Regions from separate parts of the Pseudomonas sp. 8(2025) genome, predicted to be linked through region 2. Evidence: riboswitches for the same ligand, from Rfam matches in the RefSeq annotation. Region 2 holds a riboswitch; each other region holds the start of a gene.
What was found. Region 2 has a riboswitch for cobalamin ahead of cobO (cob(I)yrinic acid a,c-diamide adenosyltransferase). Riboswitches for the same ligand answer to the same signal wherever they lie in the genome.
Positions count from the first base shown of each region.

Region 1 (2,194 bases), on a different contig from region 2:
GGCTTAGACGCTGAGTGCGGCGCGCAGTTGCGCTTCGAGCTGGGCGGCGTCCAGTTCCTGGCCGATCAGCACCAGGCGCGTGGTACGGGCCTCGTCGGCGCCCCACTTGCGGTCGAAGTGCTTGTCGAAGCGCGTGCCCACGCCCTGGATCAGCAGGCGCATCGGCTTGTTGGGGATCGCGGCGAAACCCTTGACCCGCAGGATGCCGTGCTTGACCACCAGTTGGGTCAGGGCGTCCAGCAGCAGGCTTTCGTCGGCCTGGGGCAGCTCGATGGAGATGGAATCGAAGGCGTCGTGATCGTGGTCGTCGTGATCGTCATCGCCGTCATGGTGATGGTCGTGATGGCTGTGGCGGCCGTCGATGTGTTCCTCGGAACCGGCACCCAGGCCCAGCAGCACATCCAGGGGCAGGCGACCGCTGCTGGCTTCGATGACCTTGACCGCCGGCGGCAGCTCCTCGGCCACTTCCAGGCGCACCTTGGCCAGGTCTTCGGGGCTGATCAGGTCGGTCTTGTTGAGGATCACCAGGTCGGCGCTGGACAGCTGGTCGGCGAACAGCTCATGCAGCGGCGATTCGTGGTCCAGGTTGGGGTCGAGCTTGCGCTGGGCGTCCACTTGATCGGGGAAGGCGGCGAAGGTGCCGGCGGCCACGGCCGGGCTGTCGACCACGGTGATCACCGCATCGACGGTGCAGGCACTGCGGATTTCCGGCCACTGGAAGGCCTGGACCAGAGGCTTGGGCAGCGCCAGGCCGGAGGTCTCGATGAGGATGTGGTCCAGGTCGCCACGGCGCGCCACCAGTTCGCGCATCACCGGGAAGAACTCCTCCTGCACGGTACAGCACAGGCAACCGTTGGCCAGCTCGTAGACTCGGCCGCTGGCCTCTTCCTCGGTGCAGCCGATGGCGCATTGCTTGAGGATTTCGCCGTCGATGCCCAGCTCGCCGAATTCGTTGACGATCACCGCAATGCGCCGGCCCTGGGCGTTGTCCAGCATGTGCCGGAGCAAGGTGGTCTTACCCGAGCCAAGGAAGCCGGTGACGATGGTGACGGGAAGTTTGGCCAGTGTTTTCATCGGATGCCCTTTGGCAAAAGGAGGCGGGCAAACGGGACGAGAACCGCAACGCCGGGCGCGCGGAGATTTCGCCACCGGATCACCCCGCCCGGTTGTAGTGAGAATCTTGGATCGAGGCAGGTCTCCTGGCTGAGGGCTTGCCAGTCGTCGGACCGGCGATTGCTGCGCCTTCCCACCGGCGTCGTCGACGCCCATGCAGTGGCCTTGCAGCAATCGAACCCTTCACAGTTGCGGGGGCAGCCGCGGCATCGACCGCGTTCCCTTCTTAGCTTCGACCCGTGGCCGAAGAACCTCGAAAGCGCAAGGCTACGCAGAGCCAGGGGGACGGTCAATCGACAATGCGCCCGTAGCAGCCGGCTTGCCGGCGAAAGAGCCATTGAACCTTGCGCGAGCGCGGCGCACACCTGCGCAGCGGTCACGGCAATTGACGCCCCTGCCCCGCCCATGATCTCCTACACACCTTGTTACGGGTGCCCCTTACAGGGTGAAACGGGAAACCGGTGAATCACGTGCTTAACTAAAAAGCCGTGGCCAGTCCGGTGCTGCCCCCGCAACGGTAAGCGAGCGAAGTGTCAGATCCACTGTGCCAAGGCATGGGAAGGCGACACTTGCTGGCACGGCATGACACAGCCCTGCCCCTCGCAAGCCCGGAGACCGGCCCGCAACACTTACATAACAACCCGCGGTGGGCGGGCGCTGTTGCAAACCCTGCGTGGCCATCACGCGGGGTTTTCCTGCGCCTCTACCCCGCTGACACTCCAGAGGGAAGCGCCATGTCGATCATCAGCAGCACCAGCCACTCCGCCAGCACGACCTCCACCCTGAGCCAGCGCCTGGTGGCCGCCATCGGCGCCTCGATCCTCGGCGCGTGCCTGGTGTACTTCGCCGGCTTCTCCCACATCGAGGCGGTGCACAACGCGGCCCACGACACCCGCCACAGCGCCGCCTTCCCTTGCCATTGAGACCTGCCGACATGATCAAGCGTATCGCGCAAACCGCAGGTTTCACCGGCCTCTTGGCCGCCCTGCTGCTGACCCTGCTGCAAAGCTTCTGGGTCGCCCCGTTGATCCTGCAGGCGGAAACCTATGAAAAGGCCCCCGCGGCCGAAGTCCATGAGCAC
Region 1 covers NZ_JBQOIE010000017.1:29,499-31,692, reverse strand. The annotation lists gene cobW (cobalamin biosynthesis protein CobW) at 4-1,074, opposite strand; cobalamin riboswitch at 1,173-1,384, opposite strand; cobalamin riboswitch at 1,526-1,751, shown strand; gene ACUXVH_RS26405 (CbtB domain-containing protein) at 1,848-2,036, shown strand; gene ACUXVH_RS26400 (CbtA family protein) at 2,048-2,194, shown strand, end outside.
Region 1: another riboswitch for cobalamin. It lies ahead of cobW (cobalamin biosynthesis protein CobW); the one in region 2 lies ahead of cobO (cob(I)yrinic acid a,c-diamide adenosyltransferase).

Region 2 (2,194 bases):
CAACGTCGGGTTGGGTTCCGGCAGCTTGGGGTTGGGGCCGGTGCCGTCGGACACCTGCAGGCTGGAAGTTTCGCCGCAGGCGGCGAGGCCGGCGGCGATGGCGATCAGTAGGCTGTGCTGAAGCTTGAGCATGCGAATTTCCCTATGAGTGCACGGACGTCGTAGTCATAGAGAAGCATAGCCAGTCGATGGTTCCGCCCGATCAGCGGGCCTCCTTGAAGAGCACGGCGACGCCCGGGTGGTAGTGGCCGGCCTCGTTGTGCAGCTTGCGATAGGCGTAGGGGAAGTACCAGGCCACGGCGCAACAGTGCTCTTTCTGCAGTTCGTCGAGCATGTCCTGGAGCTCTTCCGGGGTAGCGCTGTGCTGGGATTTTTGTGGGGCAACGAACAGGCAACCCAGTCTCAGGTCGCTGGCGTAGCTGATCTTTCTTGCATCCTGGGCAACGTCCAGCAGTGCCTGGGTCAGGTTCAGGCTGTTGACCCTTGGCCAGCGCTGGGTGGCGTGGATGTAGGCGCGCTCTTCCTTGGTGGCCAGGTACAGGTCGGTGCGGGCGTTGCGCGCACCTTCTTCCTGCTGTTTCCTGCTGGGGCTGTGTTCCAGGCTGACCATCTCGGCCATCCAGGCCGCCGCGCTGAGCAGCCCGAGATTGGCCTGCTCGTCGAACCAGTAGGGCGTTTCGTTATCGCCGCGAACCGCGTTGTAGCGATCGATGCAATCGAACCAGCGTTCCAGCATCGGGCGCAGGAATTCCAGCTTCGGATTGCTGATGATCATGCCTTGCATCGAACTCACCCCTTATTGTTGTGTGGTTGGCGCCTGGGGCGCTGAAAAGTGGCTATTTGATATCATTGCTCTGAGTGTGGCACAAGATTGGCGTCAGTTTATTGATGCAGTGCAGTTTTGTGCCGGGGGCGACGGCCGGCTTTAATTGACGCTCCACCCCCAACCCTCTAACCTTCGCGACTTGTTTCAGGTGCTCTGTGGCCGGTGGCCGACAGAGTGAAACAGGGAAGCCGGTCAGGGTCTGTTCCAGTGATGGAGCCGACGACGATTCCGGCGCTGCCCCCGCAACGGTAGATGAGTCAAGACTGCGCCTGACGCCACTGTGTCAATGACACGGGAAGGCGCGCAGTCCGGCAGCCATGCCGCTCATGAGCCCGGAGACCGGCCTGATCCATCCAACGGCATCACGGTGGGCGATGCCAGGCTAGCGCCGTCTGTTCCTTTTCCCTGCCCCCCGTTCCCCAGCCCCAACGGAGAGCTGCCCCATGAGTGAATCCCCCGATCGTGACGAGCGCCATCTGGCGCGCATGTTGCGCAAAAAAGCCGTGATCGATGAACGCATTGCCAACTCGCCCAACGAATGCGGCCTGCTGCTGGTATTGACCGGCAACGGCAAGGGCAAGAGCAGCTCGGCCTTCGGCATGCTGGCGCGGTCCATGGGCCACGGCATGCAGTGTGGCGTGGTGCAGTTCATCAAGGGGCGTAACAGCACCGGCGAAGAACTGTTCTTCCGGCGTTTCCCCGAGCAGGTGCGCTTTCACGTGATGGGCGAAGGCTTTACCTGGGAAACCCAGGATCGCCAGCGCGATATCGCTGCGGCTGAAGCCGCCTGGGCGGTTTCCAGGGAGTTGCTGAGCAACCCGGATATTGGCCTGGTGGTGCTCGACGAGCTGAACATTGCCCTCAAGCACGGCTACCTGGACCTGGATCAGGTGCTCAGTGACCTGCAGGCACGTCCGCCCATGCAGCATGTGGTAGTGACCGGTCGCGGCGCCAAGCCGGAGATGATCGAGCTGGCCGATACCGTGACCGAGATGGGCATGGTCAAGCACGCCTTCCAGGCCGGGATCAAGGCGCAGAAAGGTGTCGAGCTGTGAGCGTGAATTCATGACTGATGTTCGTCATTGCCCGGCAGTGTTGATCGCCGCACCGGCTTCCGGCCAGGGCAAGACCACGGTGACCGCGGCCCTGGCCCGCTTGCACCGCAACCGGGGGCGCAAGGTCCGGGTCTTCAAGTGCGGCCCGGATTTCCTCGACCCGATGATTCTTGAGCGCGCCAGTGGTGCCGCGGTGTACCAGTTGGACATGTGGATGGTGGGCGAGCAGGAAAGCCGCCGTCTGCTCTGGGAGGCGGCGGGAGAGGCCGACCTGATTCTGATCGAAGGGGTCATGGGCCTGTTCGATGGCACC
Region 2 covers NZ_JBQOIE010000019.1:27,128-29,321, reverse strand. The annotation lists gene ACUXVH_RS27485 (PQQ-dependent sugar dehydrogenase) at 1-132, opposite strand, end outside; gene ACUXVH_RS27480 (hypothetical protein) at 203-784, opposite strand; cobalamin riboswitch at 956-1,188, shown strand; gene cobO (cob(I)yrinic acid a,c-diamide adenosyltransferase) at 1,270-1,881, shown strand; gene ACUXVH_RS27470 (cobyrinate a,c-diamide synthase) at 1,892-2,194, shown strand, end outside.

Region 3 (2,194 bases), on a different contig from region 2:
CAGATCGTTGAGGGTGGTCACCCCGCCGAGCCCGACATTGGTGGCATCGGCTGCCGGCGCGGGGCATTCCAGGCCCTGCACCAGGATCTTCACCAGGTCCGCGACATAGACGAAGTCGCGGGTCTGCCCGCCATCGCCGAACAGGGTGATGGGCCGCCCGGCCTTGGCCCGCTCGCTGAAAATGCTGATCACCCCGGAATACGGCGATGAAGGGTCCTGGCGCGGGCCGAAGATATTGAAAAAGCGCAGGATCACCGGTTCCAGCCCATGCTGGCGGCGGTAGAAGTCCAGGTAGTACTCGCTGGCGAGCTTGTCCGCCGCGTAGGGCGTGAGGGGAGATTTAGGGGTGTCTTCGGCAATCGGCGTGCCCTCGCCGTTATTGCCATAGACCGCAGCACTGGAGGCGAACACCACGCGGCGGATACCGGCCGCGGTCATCGCCTCGCACAGGCGCAGGGTGGCGATGAAATTGCTCTGGTGGGTGGCCACCGGGTCTTCGACCGAAGCCTGGACCGACGCCACAGCAGCCAGATGCACCACGGCATCGCAGCCCTGAACGGCATCCGCCAGGAGTGCCGCATCGGCGGCATCCCCCACCAGCAGTTCCAGGCCAGCATCGCCCATGGGCAGATTGCCGACCTTGCCCGTGGAAAGGTCGTCCAGAACCCGCACCGCATAACCCTTGGCCAGCAGTGCATCCACGAGGTGAGAACCGATAAAACCAGCGCCCCCAGTAACCAGTATCCGTTCGGCAGACATAGATCATTCCAAAGAGAAAAACCGCGGCTACGCCGTCTGAAGCTAGCACAGCCAACGGATCAGCCCTGGCTACTTGCCATCCTGGCCATCATGTTTTGTTTGGCTGCTCTGCCCCATAGGCTGTTTCGCCTTTTTTCGGAGCAGAGTTCAGAGCTTTGGCGTCAAAAAAAAACTCAAGATAATCAATCGCTCAGCGCCGACATACTGGGTCAGAAAAGCAAAATCGTCAATAATGCGTCGATATTTGTCGATTATTTAAGCGCCAGGAAAAATAGGTCAATATATTGACTTTCCCAACATAAAGCGCTGAAACCGCCGCCGTAGCTGGCCACATGCCATTGACGCAAGGGCTCGGCAGTGCTCATATGCGCGCCAGTTTCAGGTGTCCCATGCCGCCGTGCATGGGGTTAAACGGGAAGCCGGTGCGTCATTTCGATGATCAGTCCGGCGCTGCCCCCGCAACGGTAAGCGAGCGAAGCATTCGACAGACCACTGTGCCAAGGCATGGGAAGGTGAATGCCTCATGACCCTCGCAAGCCCGGAGACCGGCCTGCAACTTCGTTTGACAACCCCGCGGTGGGCGGGCGCAGTCCGGTTTTCGTGGGCGCGGCTGCCCGCGATTCCCTATGCGTTGTTCCCTCCGGGATTCATTCATTCCTTACAAGTAGTAGGAATCGCATGTCCCGCACCTCCTTGCTGCAACACCTGGCGAGCCCCTCGCTGTGTTTCACCCTCCTGCCTTGCATGGCCTACCCGGCGCTGGCCTTGGCTGAACAGAAAACCTCCCTGGTCTTGCCCGAGACCCAAGTGAACGGAGTCTCCAGCGCCCCGCAAACCTCTCTGGACACGCCCCTGCCCGCCGGCTCGCGGCTGAACCTCACGGCCCTGGAGACTCCGGCCAGCACCAGCAGCCTGGGCAACGACGCCATCAGCAACCGCAACAACCTCACGGTGCAGGATGCCGTTACCCGCTCCCCCGGCATCACCAGCATCGCCACCCCGGGCAACGGCAATACCGCACTGTCGGCCCGCGGCTTTACCGGGCACTCCTCGGTGATGACCCTGTTCGACGGCGCGCGCCTGTACACCGGCGCCGGCAGCCAGACCTTCCCGGTGGACCCGTGGATGGTCGAGCGCATCGACGTGATCCGCGGCCCGGCCTCGGTGCTGTACGGGGAAGGCGCCACCGGCGCGGTGATCAACGTGATTGCCAAGAAGCCCTTCGACGGTGAGATCCACAACCACCTGCGCCTGGGCTATGGCTCCCATGATCGCCAGCAACTGGGCCTGGACAGCGGCGGCTCGCTGACCGATACCCTGAGCTACCGCCTGACCCTGAACCAGCAACAGAGCAATGGCTGGGTCGACCAGGGCCAGTCACGCAGCCTGGCACTCAGCGCGGCGTTACGCTGGCAAGCCACCGACGACCTCGGTT
Region 3 covers NZ_JBQOIE010000004.1:241,410-243,603, forward strand. The annotation lists gene ACUXVH_RS10720 (NAD-dependent epimerase/dehydratase family protein) at 1-759, opposite strand, end outside; cobalamin riboswitch at 1,123-1,327, shown strand; gene ACUXVH_RS10725 (TonB-dependent receptor) at 1,438-2,194, shown strand, end outside.
Region 3: another riboswitch for cobalamin. It lies ahead of ACUXVH_RS10725 (TonB-dependent receptor); the one in region 2 lies ahead of cobO (cob(I)yrinic acid a,c-diamide adenosyltransferase).

Region 4 (2,194 bases), on a different contig from region 2:
CAGGCGCTGCTCGAAGGTCGCGGTGGCGATCTGCTGGATGCGGTCGTTGGTGGTTTTCCGGTTGTTCACCGGGCGGGCGAAATCCAGGTTGGCGTCGCTGTACTGGTAGAACAGTTCCAGCCGCGAAGCGTCGCCAAGGCCCTGGATCGCCTTGGCGCCGAAGGTGGTCACTTCATAGCTGCGTTTCTTGTCCCGGGTGTTGGCGTTGTAGGCGCTGTTGCGAAATGGCTGGTAGCCATCGGAGACGTTGTGGCTGACATAGGCCAACAGCCCCAGCTCGCCCAGGCCGTTGCTGAGGATTTGCTCGGTGCGGGCGTCGCCGCTCCTGCCCATGAAACTGTCCAGGCCCAGGTTGACCTCGCCGGAGACGTCGCGGGTCTGCGGGCTGCGGGTGACGATGTTGATCACCCCGGACACCGCTTGTGTACCGAACAGCAGGCTCTGGCCACCCTTGAGCACCTCGATGCGCTCGATGGCGTTGGCCGGCAGGGTATCCAGGTACAGGCCGCCGTACAGGCGGTTGTTCAGGCGCACGCCTTCCAGCAGGATCAGGGTGTCGTCGTTGCGCCCGCCCAGCAGGGAATAGGTGCCGTAGTCGAAGGGGCCATTCTTGGGCGCCACATACAGCCCCGGCACGTACATCTGCAGGACCCGGGTGATGTCGCTGCTGGGGCCGGCGCGTTCGATCTGCTGGCGGTCGATGATCTCCACCTTGCTGCCGTACCGGGCCATTTCGGCCACCGTGGTGGACTCCACCGAGGGGGCGGAAACAAATTGCCGGTCCAGCGTCAGGGGGCTGTCGTCCGCCAGCAGCAGGGGGCTGAACAGGCAGCCGAGCAGGGCGCCGCTCATGGTGCGGCCAGGTGCACGCCAGTCGCGTGCAAGGAAAGCGTCAGGTGTTGTCATTGTTGGTCTTCTCGAAAGTGTCTTCGGGAAGCACGCAGGAGAGGGTATCGGCCACGGGCACGCGACCATACCGGCCCATGCCCGCCCACCGCAGGATTGCCAAACAGACGTCACAGGCCGGTCTCCGGGCTTGCGAGTCTGGCGGCATTCGCCTTCCCATACCTTGGGTACAGTGGCCTGTTGAATGCAGCACTCGCTTACCGTTGCGGGGGCAGCACCGGACTTGCCCGAAAAGGGGCGCACCGGTTTCCCGTTTCACCTCCTGCACGGCGGCAGGAGGCACCTGAAACTGGGCGGCATATGAACATCCGCCCCGGCGTTCGTCAACGTTGCGCCTGCCGCCAGGTGTTACCGGATTCATCGCCCTGACGCCTCTGTAGCCGCTGCCGAGCCCGCGAGGCTGCGCAAAGGCCCGCAGGGCCTTGCTTGGCAGTCTCATGTCGAGCACCTCAGCGGTCTTGAGATTTCGCGCCCCTGCGGGCCGTTCTTTCGAACGCGGCCCGAGCCTGCGGCAGCGGCTACAGGAGCAGGGCGCTTTGCGGGGCCAGGTGCCGCTGTGCGTGCAGGGCCGTGCGTGACTCGCAGGCCAGCAGCGGCACCGCCCGTACCGAGTCGCCCGGCTGCAGTTGCAGGCGCTTGGCGGTCAGCCGGTCCACCAGTAGGCAACCCGAAACCAGGCGCCCGGGGGCGGCGGTGATGCGGCAGCTTTCCAGGCGCCGGTTGTGAATCAGCCACACCGGCGCCTGTGCATCCGGAGTGCCCACCAGCAGGGGCAGGGTCTGGCTTTCGCGCACGCTGCGGATCTTCGCCACCTCGGCCTCGATCAGCGGCCCGCCATCGAAGATGTCGATGCAGCCCTGATGGCTGAAGCCTTCGTCGCGCAGGATGCTCACCGCCTGTTCGGTGCTGGCGTGGGCCTGGCCGATGGCGGCCTGCGCCTGGGGGCTGAGCAGGCAGGTGTACAGCGGCTGGCGCGGCATCAGTTCGGCGATGAAGGATTTGCTGCCGTGGCTGGACAGGCGATTGGCCTGCTGGAAACCCATCTTGAAGAAGTGCCGCCCCAGGCTGTCCCAGAACGGCGAGCGGCCCTGGCTGTCGAGCTGGCCGCGCAGTTCGGCCACCAGCTTGTCGCCGAACAGCCGGGGGAATTCGGCGACAAACAGCAGGCGCGCGGTGGACAGCAGGCGGCCGGTGTAGCCCTGGCGGTGATCGCGGCGCAGGAACAGCGAGCACAGCAGCGACTGCCCGGTCATCTCGTTGCACAGGAACAGGGTCGGGATGTGCTTTT
Region 4 covers NZ_JBQOIE010000018.1:56,777-58,970, reverse strand. The annotation lists gene ACUXVH_RS27085 (TonB-dependent receptor plug domain-containing protein) at 1-852, opposite strand, end outside; cobalamin riboswitch at 1,005-1,208, opposite strand; gene ACUXVH_RS27080 (arginine N-succinyltransferase) at 1,425-2,194, opposite strand, start outside.
Region 4: another riboswitch for cobalamin. It lies ahead of ACUXVH_RS27085 (TonB-dependent receptor plug domain-containing protein); the one in region 2 lies ahead of cobO (cob(I)yrinic acid a,c-diamide adenosyltransferase).